4 regions of the Bradyrhizobium sp. UFLA05-109 genome follow, and region 4 is predicted to be linked to each of the others. Evidence: riboswitches for the same ligand, from Rfam matches in the RefSeq annotation. Region 4 holds a riboswitch; each other region holds the start of a gene.
What was found. A riboswitch is a leader RNA that binds a small molecule or an ion and turns the genes downstream of it on or off. The one in region 4 is predicted to bind cobalamin.

Region 1 (3,203 bases), on a different contig from region 4:
CGCAGCATCATGGATTTTCGGGGAGGTCTGGCGGGCCTTCGCGGCCTTGTCTGAGACGGTGAGGGCGTCTGCCACGCTCGCGTCGCCCGCCAGTGCCCTCGCCAGCGTGGAGAGCTCGGCGATCTTCTGCACGGAGAAGGCCAGCCAGCTCTTCACGTCCGGATCGAGACCGGTCTCGAGTTCGAGATCGATCGGCGTATGCAGCAGTGAGCATGAGGGCGCGATCTGCACGCGATCATTGCCGAGCTTGCCGATGGCAGGCTTGTACCGCTCGACCAGTGCTGACAGGTTGGAGCGCCAGACGTTGCGGCCGTCGATGACGCCGAGCGAAATCACGAGATCGGCGCGGGCAGCGGATTCTATCTGGCTCAGCTGCTGTGGAGCGCGGACGAGATCGACGTGCAGGCCGGCGACCGGGAGCGACAGGGCGGTCGCGAGGTTGTCGCCGATCGCGCCGAAATAGGTGGCGAGCATGATCTTGATGCCGGGCACGTCCTTGGCGAAGCGCGCATAGGCGCGCTGAAGCGCGTTCCGCTCGGTGCCACTGAGGTCGAGCACCAGGCAGGGTTCATCGATCTGGACCCATTCGGCGCCACGCTTCGCCAACTCCTGGAGAACCTCGACATAGACTGGCAGCAGGCCATCGAGCAGCGAGACCGGATCGAAGGCTGCATCGTGGCTCTTGCCGAGCTTCAGGAAGGTGACCGGGCCAACCAATACCGGGCGCGTCTGATAGCCGAGCGACTTTGCCTCGTCATATTCCTCGATCGCCTTACGCGAGGAGAGCTTGAAAGTCTGACCCTTGTGAAACTCCGGAACCATGTAGTGATAGTTGGTGTCAAACCACTTGGTCATTTCCTGTGCTGTCGCGCCATGGCCATGATGGGCGTGACCGCAACTCGCGTCGTGTGTGTCGCCCTGTGATCCGCGTGCCATCGCGAAATAGGTCTTGAGCGAGACCAGGCCGCCCTTCCAGTCGTAGGCATCGGGGATTGCCCCGACCATGACGCTGGTGTCGAGCACCTGGTCGTAGAGCGAGAAATCGTTCGAGGGGATGATGGTTGCGCCGAGCGATTTCTGGCGTGCCCAATTGGCAGCGCGCAGGCCGGCTGCGGTTTCGAGAAGCTGTTGCTCGCTGATCTTGCCGGCCCAGAAGCCTTCGAGCGCGAGCTTGAGTTCGCGGCGTGGCCCGATGCGGGGCGTGCCGAGTGTTGCGACTGGAAGTGAAAGAGAAGTCATAGCTTTAACCCCATTGTGGTGGGGGCAAAAGGCCATGGCGGACGCTGGCAGGAGTGCCGCGATTGCGGCAGCTGCTTGGCGTACCACCGGGACACCCCGCCCGTGGACGATTATGCTGTCGGGGCAGGTCTCCTGGCTCGCGGGTCGTCGCCTGCATCCGGGCCTTCCCGAGGCTTTCGCCTCAGTGACACGATTGGATACGGGCTCGCCGCTTACAGTTGCGGGGGCAGCGCCGGCATTGCATCAGTCCAAATAGACTGAAAGCGCACCGGCTTCCCTCTTAGCTCCGGGTCAAGCGGGACCCGGAGAACCTCGACAGCTTCGATTATCTGCAAGAGAGGGGGCGCGTCAACCTCTCTCCGCTCACGTACACTGTGGCATGCCGGACGGAACGATCGTGCAAGCCCTTTTTAGGTAAGCCCTGTAATGACCGGAAAGCCCGGCCTCGCGAGGCCGGGCTTTTTGCATGCCTTGACCTTCGTCGGGATGGAAATCGGTACCGGGTTGTTCCATGCTCGCCGCAAACGCCTCGTCAAGAAGGCGCGCGCAGTCACCACCATCAGGGTAGGAAATCATGAAAAGAAGAGACTTCATCAAAGTCACCGGACTTGGCGCCGCAGGCGCCGCCACTCTCGCTGCTCCCGCTATCGCGCAATCGATGCCGGAGATCAAATGGCGCATGCCGACGAGTTGGCCGAAATCGCTCGATACGCTCTATGGCGGCGCCGAGATGATGTGCAAGATGGTCGCGGAGGCGACCGACAACAAATTCCAGATCCAGATCTTCGCCGCCGGCGAGATCGTGCCGGGCCTGCAAGTGCTCGACGCCGTGCAGAACGCGACCTGCGAGATCGGCCACACCGCGTCCTACTATTACTTCGGCAAGGACCCGACCTTCACCTTCGGCTCGTCGGTGCCGTTCGGCCCCAACATGCGCATCAACCAGGCCTGGTACATGCTGGGCGGCGGCCGTGAAGTGCTCAACGAGTTCTACAAGAGCTACAACGTGATCTCGCTGCTTGCGGGCAATACCGGCTGCCAGATGGGCGGCTGGTTCAGGAGAGAGGTCAACACGCTCGGCGACCTCGAGGGCATGAAATTCCGCATCGGCGGTTTTGCCGGCCGCGTGCTCCAGAAGCTCGGCGTGGTGCCGCAGCAGCTTGCCGGCGGCGATATCTATCCGGCGCTGGAGAAGGGGACCATCGACGCCGCCGAATGGGTCGGTCCCTACGACGACGAGAAGCTCGGCATCTACAAGATCGCGCCGCACTACTACTATCCGGGCTGGTGGGAAGGCGGTCCGATGCTGCTCGCCTTCGTCAACCTCGACAAATGGAATGCGCTGCCGAAGTACTATCAGAGCGTTCTGGAGCAGGCCGGCCACTACGCCAACAACTACATGATGTCGCGCTACGACCAGGCCAATCCGATGGCGCTGCGCAAGCTGCTTGCGAACGGCGCCAAGCTGCACGCCTTCCCGCCGCCGATCATGGACGCCTGCTTCAAGGCGGCGAAGGAGCTGCATGCCGAGGTCAGCGCGACCAATCCCAATTTCAAGAAGGTGTACGAGTCCCTGACCAAGTTCTCGAACGACGGCTACGCCTGGTTCCAGGTCGCCGAAGTCGGCTACGACATCTTCATGGCGCGTCGCTCGCAAGGCTGATCACGCCCACGGTTGCGGCTCGATCATTCGTCAAGCAGCGAAAACCGGTCTCGCAAGGCGAGGCCGGGTTTTTGCATTGGGAGGGCACTGCCTGACGCCCGTCGCGGCGCGGCTCCAATCGTCAGAACTGTAGGATGGTCGAGCGAAGCGAAACCCATCATCAGGCATTGACGCGATATGCGATTCAGCACGATGATGGACTGGTCAGGGCCTTTCCTGCGGTAATGTCTTCAGCGCGTATCGTCGGCAGACATGTCGAACTCTCTGTGTGCTTAGCGGCTTATTGCCAAGGGCAGCGCGT
Region 2 (3,203 bases), on a different contig from region 4:
CGATCTCACCAACGACGGGCCCCGCATAGAGACCCGAGGCCAGCCCAAGCTGCGCGATCGCGGCTTGTGCGGCAACCGGTCCGCCCTTGTCGCAGAGCACCTTGAGCCGTCTGAGCGTCGAGACCGGCAACGTCGAGAACGCATCCAGCCGTTCATCGTCGCGACCATCCGCCGGCAACACGGCAAGCGCGATTCCGCGGTCTTTCGCCAGTTGATGCAGGGCCGCGAGCCCATAGGCCCAATAGGACTCGCCGCCGATCAGGCGCACCAGAATGCCGCGCGCTTGCGACAGCGTCCGCTCGATATAAGTGTCGATCGACAGCGGATGACGCAGCTCGGCGAGATTGGCGAGCCGCAGCGACGGCAGGCCAGCGCGCCCTCGCCGCCAGCCGGCAGCGAACGCGGCGAGATCGGAATCCGAGAACGAGAGCACCACGAGATCGGCCGGGTCCTGCCCGATGTCCCTTGGCGTCGCGGTCTCCTCCAGACCACGGCTCTCGCGGAAAACGACGTGCATCAGATGCCGAGTCCTTAAATGCCAAGCCCTGCCTTGATCGCCGCCTCGTCGATATCGCCATGCTCGCCGATCACGACCAGCTTCGATTGCCGGGGAGACGCGCCCCAGGGCTGATCGAACTGGTGCCGAACCCGCTCGCCGACCGATTGCAGCAACAGCCGCATAGGCTTACCCTTGACCGCGATATAGCCTTTTGCACGCAACACGTTCTGCTCGCGCGCCAGCCGCTGCACCGAGGCGATCAGCGCCTCGACGTCGACGACCTCAGGCAGATCGATCACGACGGAGTTGAAATCGTTGTGCTCGTGCTCGTCCTCGCCGTCGTGATGCGATGGGCGCGCGGCGAGATCGTCTTCGGCCGCCGCTTCAAGGCCGAGGATGACGCGCAGATCGACCGCGCCGTCGACCACGGGGAGCATAGGCACCGGACGCGGCATCTCCGCTGCGATCGCCGCCTTGGCTGCTTCGAGGCCTGCCGCACCTGCGAGGTCGGCCTTGGTCAGGAGCACGATATCGGCGCAGGCGATCTGGTCCTCGAACACCTCCGACAGCGGCGTCTCGTGATCGAGATTCTCATCCGCCGCGCGCTGCGCTTCCACCGCATCCGGGTCCGGCGCGAAGCGTCCGGCTGCGACCGCCTCGGCGTCGGCCAGCGCAATCACGCCATCGACCGTGATCCGCGAGCGGATTTCCGGCCAGTCGAACGCCTTCAGCAGCGGCTTCGGCAAGGCCAGCCCCGACGTCTCGATCAGGATGTGATCCGGCCTCACCTGGCGCGCGAGCAGTTGTTCCATCGCTGGAATGAAATCGTCGGCCACGGTGCAGCAGATGCAGCCATTGGCGAGCTCGACGATGTTTTCCTCAGGGCAATTGGCATCGGCACAGGATCTCAGGATCTGGCCGTCGACACCTTCACTGCCGAACTCGTTGACGAGCACCGCGAGCTTCTTGCCGTTGGCATTGCTGATCAGATGCTGGATCAGCGTCGTCTTGCCTGATCCCAGAAAACCCGTGACGACCGTGACCGGGACTTTTGCGAGCGTGTTCATTCGGCGGCCTCCGGCACGACGGCGATGGGGGGAATGCGGGCAAGCGATTGCTTGCGGAAGATTTCGGGACGGCTGCGCCATGGCACGATGCCGTCGGGCGCTGCGGCGTAGGCCGAAGCGCCTGCGATCACGTCGTTCGCATTGGCATCCGACAGGCGGCCATAGACATAGGACCATCGACCGGGCGCGCTGAGAGCTACCGAGCAGCCCTGGCTACAGGCCGACAGGCATTCGACGGGAACCAGGTTGACGCCTTCGGGCACGCCGGCGTCGAGAATCGCGGCATGCAGCCGTGCGCCGGGCGTGGTTTCGCCTTCGCCGAGTGTCTGCCCGGCGCGGCAGGTGATGCAAACGTGAAGTGTAACGGCCATCGCCCCTTCCAGGATATCTGCGGGAGGCGATGAGGCGCACGAACCGCTCGAGAGAGGGTCCGTTTCCCCGTCGCGGAACACCCCGTCCGCCGGTCCAAAAACATTGGCGCTGGCAGGTCTCCCGGCTTGCGGAGCAGGGTTTTTCCCTTCGATCCCCGCCTTCCCGATCCCCCATGGGATCAGTGGCTTCGGGCATCTCTCCGGTCACGGTCGCGGGGGCGGCTGCTTTTCGAACACGAATCTTGCCGATACGAGCCCTATCGCATTCCCTCTTCGCCTGTCGTAGGACAGGAACCAACGCTGGCCCACCATTTGCCCATGGCCGCCACTTGTCAAGCCGAAGGACCATTTCAGATGACGCCTGAACCGGATACCCCAGCGGTGGACAACACCGACGCCCGGCATGCTGCGAAAATGGCGAAAATCAAGGTCGCCCGCGACAAGATCATGGCGACCAAGAGCGGCGAAAAGGGACTGATCATCGTCCATACCGGCGCGGGCAAGGGCAAGTCCTCCTCCGCTTTCGGAATGATCGTTCGCTGTGTCGCACATGGCTTCCCTTGCGCGGTCGTCCAGTTCATCAAGGGCGCGTGGGATACCGGCGAGCGGCGGCTGCTCACCGGGCATTTTGGCGATCTCTGCCAGTTCCACGCCATGGGCGAAGGCTTTACCTGGGAGACGCAGGACCGCGCCCGGGACATCGCCGCCGCGCGCGCCGGCTGGGAGAAGGCGAAGGAGCTGATATCGGACGAACGCCTGCGCATGGTCGTGCTCGACGAGATCAACATCGCGCTGCGCTACGACTATCTCGATATCGCCGAGGTCGTCGATTTCCTGAAAACGCAGAAGCCACCGCTGACGCATGTCGTCCTCACCGGGCGCAACGCCAAGGACGAGCTGATCGAGATCGCCGATCTCGTCACCGAGATGACGCTGGTGAAACATCCGTTCCGCTCCGGCATCAAGGCGCAAGCGGGCGTCGAGTTCTGAGACTTCGATGGCGCGCGCATTGATGATCCAGGGAGCGGGCTCGGACGTGGGCAAGTCGCTCGTCGCCGCGGGCCTTGCGCGTGCCGCAAAGCGCCGCGGCCTGCGCGTGCTCCCGTTCAAGCCGCAGAACATGTCGAACAATGCGGCCGTCACCGTCGACGGCGGCGAGATCGGCCGTGCGCAGGCGCTCCAGGCGCTCGCCGCCGGCGTCGAGCCGCACACCGACATGAATCCGGTGCTGCTCAAGCCCGAGACCGATGTCGGAGCGCAAATCAT
Region 3 (3,203 bases), on a different contig from region 4:
TCCATCAACCCGAGGCGGCCTCTCCGGGAATCCCTGCCACTTTTAAGTTAGAGAGCAGGCACGATGGACTTCGACGACATCGATGAATGCGATGGCGGACCGAGCTGCCGAATGATAGGAATGGGTGACAAAGGCAGTGTCTGCGTCGGCCGGGACGCGGTCAAGTCCGTGAATGGCTAGGCGACCTTCGCGGCCGGCTCTTTTGCTGCCTTGATGCGCGTTACGCTGCTCTGACCATCGATGCTGACAGGTACCTCGCCCGCGACGGTGGCGCGACGAACGACCCGATGCTGATCGCCGTAATCGTTCACCGCGTAGTGTTGTGTGGCGCGATTGTCCCACATCGCTACATCGCCTTCCTTCCAGCTCCAGCGCACGGTGTTTTCGAGCGCAGTGATATGAGACTGAAACAGGTCAAACAGCTTCTGGCCATCGTATTTCGGGATGCCAACAAAACGTTGCACGAGGGCGCCGAGCAGCAGCGTGCGTTCGCCGGTCTCGGGGTGGACGCGCACGACTGGATGCTCCGTCTGATAAATCGTTTTGGTGAAGACTTCGTCCAAGTGTTTCTTGTCGAGCTCACTGGCGCGGGGCAGTATTGCGTAGTCGAAGGCATTGCTGTGAACGGCCCAGAGCTTGTCCGCAAGCCGTTGCAGCGGCGGCGCCAGGTCGAGGTAGGCGGTGACGGTGTTTGACCAGACTGTATCCCCACCGAATGGTGGCATCACAACGCCTCGCAGCACCGCGATTTTAGGGTAGCCATCGACGAAGGTGCCGTCGGTGTGCCACAGGTCGGCCCTGCTGCCGGCGCGGACCGAATCAAGCTCGATGATCGACGCCGTCCCCTTAATGGCACCGAGCGTCGGATGACATGCCGGACTTCCGAAACGAAGAGCAAAGCGCTCCTGCTCGGCGTCGTCGAGATGACCCTGGTCGCGAAAGAAGATCACCTTGTTCTCGAGCAGAAGCTCGTTAATTGCGGCGATCGTTTGGTCCGGCAAATCGCCCGACAGCTTGATGTTTCGGATTTCTGCTCCGATGCGCGCTCCGCGTTTGACGATGTCGGCGCGGGGAATGACATTGTCCGACAAGTCCGTTGCATTCATAGCGGCACTCTCCAAATTCGCAGTTTTTGTTCGCCAGACCAGCTGTTCAGCTGTGTTAGGAGCTCTTGAACGCCAAATCGCTGGATAGTGAGATCCGTCAAACTCCGCGTGACGGCATCGAGCCACCCTCTTGCTCTCTCTTTACGGGGTCTGCGACAGGTGAGGTGTGGCCGACGTGACGGTCATTCATCCATGATTGACTGATCTGCCAGGTCGATCAATTGCTAATATTGGTAGTTGACCGGAGCACAAAGCTTTACGCTCCGCAGGACGATCGCTGCAGAACGTTGCCGCCCAGTGCCGATCGAACAAGAAACTCATGGTGTTGCAGGGCATGAGAGGCCGTTATACCCGGCAGAAAAGGTGGTCCTCCTCCGAGGTTGACGTACCGCCTCGCTTGCAGATAAATCGGAGGCGTCGAGGTTCTCCAGGTCTCGCTCGATCTGGAGCTAAGAGGGAAGCCGGTGCGCTCACGATCCACTCAGGATTGAGGTAATGCCGGCGCTGCCCCCGCAACTGTAAGCGGCGAGTTTGCATCCATACGTGTCACTGAAGCAGATGCTTCGGGAAGGCCGGATGCAGGCGATGACCCGCGAGCCAGGAGACCTGCCCTGACAACATAATCGTCCACGGGCGGGGTGTCCGGTGGTACGCCAAGCAGCAGGCGCTTTCGCGGCCCTCCTGCCCGCGTCCGCCATGGCCTTTGCCCCCACCATGATGGGGTTAAAGCTATGTCTATTCTCTCACTTCCTCTCGCAACTCTCGGCATGCCACGTATCGGTCCACGCCGCGAACTCAAGTTGGCACTGGAAGGCTACTGGGCCGGCAAGATCAGCAGCCGGCAGCTTCTTGAAGCTGCGGCCGGTCTTCGTGTCGCCAACTGGGCGCGTCAGCACTCGCTTGGCGTCAGCGTTATCCCGTCGAATGACTTTTCACTCTATGATCACGTTCTCGATACGAGCGCCATGGTAGGAGCCATTCCCGAAGCATATGGCTGGGAGGGAGGTCCCGTCTCACTGACGACGTATTTCGCCATGGCGCGCGGCTCTCAAGGCGGGGAGCATGAAGCAAGTGGCAGTCACACCCATGACGCTGGCGGGGCCGCCGCGCAGGAGATGACCAAGTGGTTCGATACCAACTACCATTACATGGTGCCAGAATTCCATAAAGATCAGACCTTCAAGCTCTCCTCACGAAAACCGATCGAAGAGTATGAGGAGGCAAAAGCCCTTGGCTATCAAACGCGTCCAGTTCTGATAGGACCGGTCACTTTCCTGAAGCTCGGCAAGAGCGCTGATCTGGCGTTTGATCCGATTTCGCTGCTCGATGATCTCGTGCCAGTCTATGTCGAGGTCCTCAAGGAACTGGCAAAACGTGGAGCCGATTGGGTCCAGCTTGACGAGCCGTGCCTGGTGCTTGATCTCAACGAGACCACGCGGAATGCGCTTCAGCGGGCGTACGGGTGTCTCGCCAAGGAGGTACCTGGCATCAAGATCATGCTTGCCACCTATTTCGGGGCGATCGGCGATAATCTGACGACCGCTCTAGGGTTGCCTGTGGCTGGACTGCACGTCGATCTTATCCGAGCGCCCCAACAATTGAGCCAGATTGAATGCGGTGCCCGCGCGGACCTCGTGGTCTCGCTCGGCCTGATCGATGGCCGCAACGTGTGGCGTTCCGACCTGTCGGCACTCATCGAGCGGCTCAAGCCCGGCCTTGCAAAGTTCGGCAAGCATCGCGTGCAGCTAGCGCCCTCCTGCTCGCTATTGCATGTCCCAATCGATCTTGAGCTCGAGACCGCTCTCGATCCGGACGTAAAGAGCTGGCTTGCCTTCTCGGTACAGAAGATCAGCGAGCTTGCAGTCCTCGCGAAGGCGCTCGCAGGCGACACGAGCGTCGCAGCCGCGCTGACCGCATCCGATCTTGCGGCGACCTCGCGCGAGACCTCCCCGAAAATCCACGACGCGATCGTTGCACGGCGAATGGAGGCGATCGACGAGGCCATGCGCCGCCGCACCAGCGCCTTTGCCGGCCGCGCCGATGTCCAGCGCAAGCGCTTTGGTCTGCCGCCCTTTCCAACGACGACGATCGGCTCGT
Region 4 (3,203 bases):
GCGCAGGTTGCAGGGGTCCTTGAAGGTAATCCAGGGATGGCCGGTCTCGAACAGCATGGTCAACATGCGGCGCCAGAGGTCGGTCGCGCGCACGGTCTTGAACACACGCATGCCGCCGGCCTTCGCCTTGGCCTCATAGGCCTCATAGGCCGTCTTGAAGGACGTCCCGTACAGATCGTGCAAATCGGGCGTCTCGTCCGGCGAGAACAGCGTCCACTCGTCGTCGGCGTCGACCCGCTGCATGAACAGGTCCGGCACCCAGTTGGCGGTGTTCATGTCGTGGGTGCGACGGCGGTCATCGCCTGTGTTCTTGCGCAGATCGAGGAATTCCTCGATGTCGACGTGCCAGGTCTCCAGATAGGCGCAGACCGCGCCCTTGCGCTTGCCGCCCTGGTTGACGGCGATCGCGGTGTCGTTGGCCACCTTCAGGAACGGGATGATGCCCTGGCTTTCGCCGTTGGTGCCCTTGATGTGGGCTCCGAGGCCGCGCACCGGCGTCCAATCGTTGCCGAGACCGCCGGAGTACTTTGCGAGCAGCGCATTGTCCTTGATCGACTTGAAAATGCCATCGAGGTCGTCCGATACGGTGGTGAGGAAGCAGGACGACAGCTGCGGGCGCAGCGTGCCGGAATTGAACAGCGTCGGCGTCGAGGCCATGAAGTCGAACGATGACAAGAGATCGTAGAACTCGATCGCCTTGGCTTCGCGGTCGATCTCTCGAATTGCCAGGCCCATCGCCACGCGCATGAAGAAGGCCTGCGGCAGTTCGATCCGCTTGCCTTGCTGATGCAGGAAATAACGGTCGTAGAGCGTCTGAAGGCCGAGGAACTGGAAGTTCAAGTCTCGCTCAGGCTTCAACGCCGCAGCGATGCGGCCGAGATCGAAGCGGGCGAGTTCGGGATCGAGCAGTTCGGCTGCGATGCCGACCTTCACATAGGCCGGAAAGTATTCGGCATAGCGCGTCGCCATGTCGGCCTGCGAGGCCGACGACGTAACGCCATGGACATGCGACAGCACCTCGCCGCGGAGCTTGTCGAGCAGCAGGCGCGCGCTGACATAGGCATAACCCGGCTCCTGCTCGACCAGCGTGCGCGCGGCCATGATCGAGGCCAGCGCCAGCTCGTCCTGGCTGATGCCGTCGTAGAGATTGCGGGTGGTTTCGGCCAGCACGGGGGCTGCGGAGACGCCGTCGAGACCGGCGCAGGCCTCATTGATGATCAGCTCGAGCCGGCGCGTGTCCAGACCGACGCGCGAGCCGTCCGGCAGCGTGACGTGAAGGGTCGGTGCGGCGACGGGCGCCGGCTGCGCGGCCGCTTCCTCGGCGCGCTGGCGGGACCGTTCCTCGCGGTAGAGCACGTAGGCCCGGGCGACCTTATGGTGCTCGCTTCGCATCAAGGCGAGTTCGACCTGATCCTGCACGTCCTCGATGTGAAAGGTGCGCCCCTCGCCTGCGCGGCGCATCAGGGCTGCCACGACTTCGGCCGTCAACTGCTCGACGCTCTCGTGAACGCGGCGCGAAGCAACCGCAGTGCTGCCCTCTACCGCAAGGAAAGCCTTGGTCATTGCGACCGCGATCTTGGCGGAATCGAACGGCGAGACCTTCCCGTTGCGGCGGATGATCTGCATGGCCGGCTCGCTGGAAGCTGCCGCAAGTGACTGTGGACGCAACTGGATGATGGGTGCGGAAGCGGTGTCCGCGTCGTGCAGGTTCAGTGACATCAAAGGGCCCCGTGATGCGCGCGTTGTGTTTGGACGGGGCGATAAGGAAGGACGCTGCCGGAACGCCGGCAGATGCGTTGCCGGACGGTGCGTGCAAGCGACCGCCGGGACACCCCGCCCGTGGACGTTCAGATCGTCACGGCAGGTCTCCTGGCTCGCAGGTCGTTGCTTGCTTCCTGTCTTCCCGGCGCAGGCGCACCAGTGACGTTGTCCGGAAGCAGCTCGCTGCTGACAGTTGCGGGGGCAGCGCCGGAATTCCGCGCACAACGCGCAGTTCACCGGCTTCCCTCTTAGCCACTACATCTTGCGACGCAGTAGGACCGTGACACCCATATATGGAGATATTCGGAGCGAAGTGTCAATGAGTGATCAAGTCGCGCTCGCCGATTTGCTTGTGGAATGCGGGAATTTTGCCGCCCTTCGTTCCGCATCTCGCGATTCGGCCAGCATGCGCAATCCGTTCCTCACCGGTCCGAGCCGAGAGTAGGGAATACTGGACGCATAGTTGCCGGCGCGCCACGCTCGAGTAGCCATCTTCTCTAACTGCGACATTTTGGCACGGACGTGATGGTGACCACGCGTTGACGCGCCCAGTCCGCGGATGCCAGTTTTTTCAGCGGTGGTGTCCGCAAGGACTCTTCAAGGGAATGCGGTGCGTCCGTTTTGGCGGACAAATCCGCGGCTGCCCCCGCAACTGTGAGCGGATAGCCGACGACCAACAAACCACTGGAGCGCCATCGGGGCTCTGGGAAGGTGGTCGGAGGCGATGACCCGCGAGCCAGGAAACCTGCTACCGGTCATGGTCATGCGCGAACGCGTCGGGCGGGGTGCCTCGGTGTCGTGAAGAGTAGCCGGTGCATCTACCGCAAGGGGCGAAGGTAGATTGCCAAGGCGACCGCGGTGACGGTTCGTTGCTTCGCCGCAGAGCGCTTACGTGAAAAATTTCAGCTACTACCATGGTGCCGCACCAGATCATCAGCGCACCTCGCGCCGCTATCTTTCTTCGACCGCGGTTTCTCCGGTCCTGATCGCAATTCTTTCATCGCTGCTGCCATCGACGGCTGCCGTTGCGCAGACTGCGGCCCGGGATAAATCCGAGCTCGAGCCGGTGGTGGTCTCTCCGCCTCCGAAGCGGCCGCGCGCGGTCAGCGCCGACAATCAGGACGCGCGTGCTGTGCGCCGTGCTGCTGCACGCAAGCCGGCACCCGTAGCTACAGCCACTCCGACGACCCAGCCTCAGAATGGTGCCGCCCCGACGCCGCTGAATACCAATGTCGTCACCGAGGCCGGATCGCGCCTCGGCATCACGGCGCGGGAAATGCCGGCGACCGTCGAGGTGATCAGCCAGCAGACGATGCAGGATCAGGGCATAAGGACGACGACCGAAGTTGCCAAGGCGGCGGTGGGCGTGATCGGCGGCGATGCGCCGGGCGCGCCCGCCATCTTCTCGATGCGCGGCTTTGCCGGCGACCAGATCAGCACCC

Region 1: linked by a shared signal. The riboswitch ahead of metE (5-methyltetrahydropteroyltriglutamate--homocysteine S-methyltransferase) and the one ahead of Q3C01_RS18880 (ribonucleoside-diphosphate reductase subunit alpha) in region 4 are both predicted to bind cobalamin.
Region 2: linked by a shared signal. The riboswitch ahead of Q3C01_RS42705 (DUF1636 family protein) and the one ahead of Q3C01_RS18880 (ribonucleoside-diphosphate reductase subunit alpha) in region 4 are both predicted to bind cobalamin.
Region 3: linked by a shared signal. The riboswitch ahead of metE (5-methyltetrahydropteroyltriglutamate--homocysteine S-methyltransferase) and the one ahead of Q3C01_RS18880 (ribonucleoside-diphosphate reductase subunit alpha) in region 4 are both predicted to bind cobalamin.

The regions. Positions count from the first base shown of each region.
Region 1 is NZ_JBBIAR010000070.1:34,840-38,042, forward strand. Features, by position in the region: gene metE (5-methyltetrahydropteroyltriglutamate--homocysteine S-methyltransferase) at 1-1,239, opposite strand, end outside; cobalamin riboswitch at 1,345-1,569, opposite strand; gene Q3C01_RS36200 (hypothetical protein) at 1,603-1,833, opposite strand; gene Q3C01_RS36205 (TRAP transporter substrate-binding protein) at 1,814-2,902, shown strand.
Region 2 is NZ_JBBIAR010000110.1:18,925-22,127, reverse strand. Features, by position in the region: partial or broken gene Q3C01_RS42715 (cobaltochelatase subunit CobN) at 1-517, opposite strand, end outside; gene cobW (cobalamin biosynthesis protein CobW) at 532-1,566, opposite strand; gene Q3C01_RS42705 (DUF1636 family protein) at 1,563-1,937, opposite strand; cobalamin riboswitch at 2,032-2,251, opposite strand; gene cobO (cob(I)yrinic acid a,c-diamide adenosyltransferase) at 2,292-2,927, shown strand; gene Q3C01_RS42695 (cobyric acid synthase) at 2,935-3,203, shown strand, end outside.
Region 3 is NZ_JBBIAR010000019.1:76,674-79,876, forward strand. Features, by position in the region: gene Q3C01_RS16100 (TauD/TfdA dioxygenase family protein) at 177-1,106, opposite strand; cobalamin riboswitch at 1,510-1,734, shown strand; gene metE (5-methyltetrahydropteroyltriglutamate--homocysteine S-methyltransferase) at 1,838-3,203, shown strand, end outside.
Region 4 is NZ_JBBIAR010000023.1:124,177-127,379, reverse strand. Features, by position in the region: partial or broken gene Q3C01_RS18880 (ribonucleoside-diphosphate reductase subunit alpha) at 1-1,719, opposite strand, end outside; cobalamin riboswitch at 1,843-2,059, opposite strand; cobalamin riboswitch at 2,323-2,528, shown strand; gene Q3C01_RS18875 (TonB-dependent receptor) at 2,744-3,203, shown strand, end outside.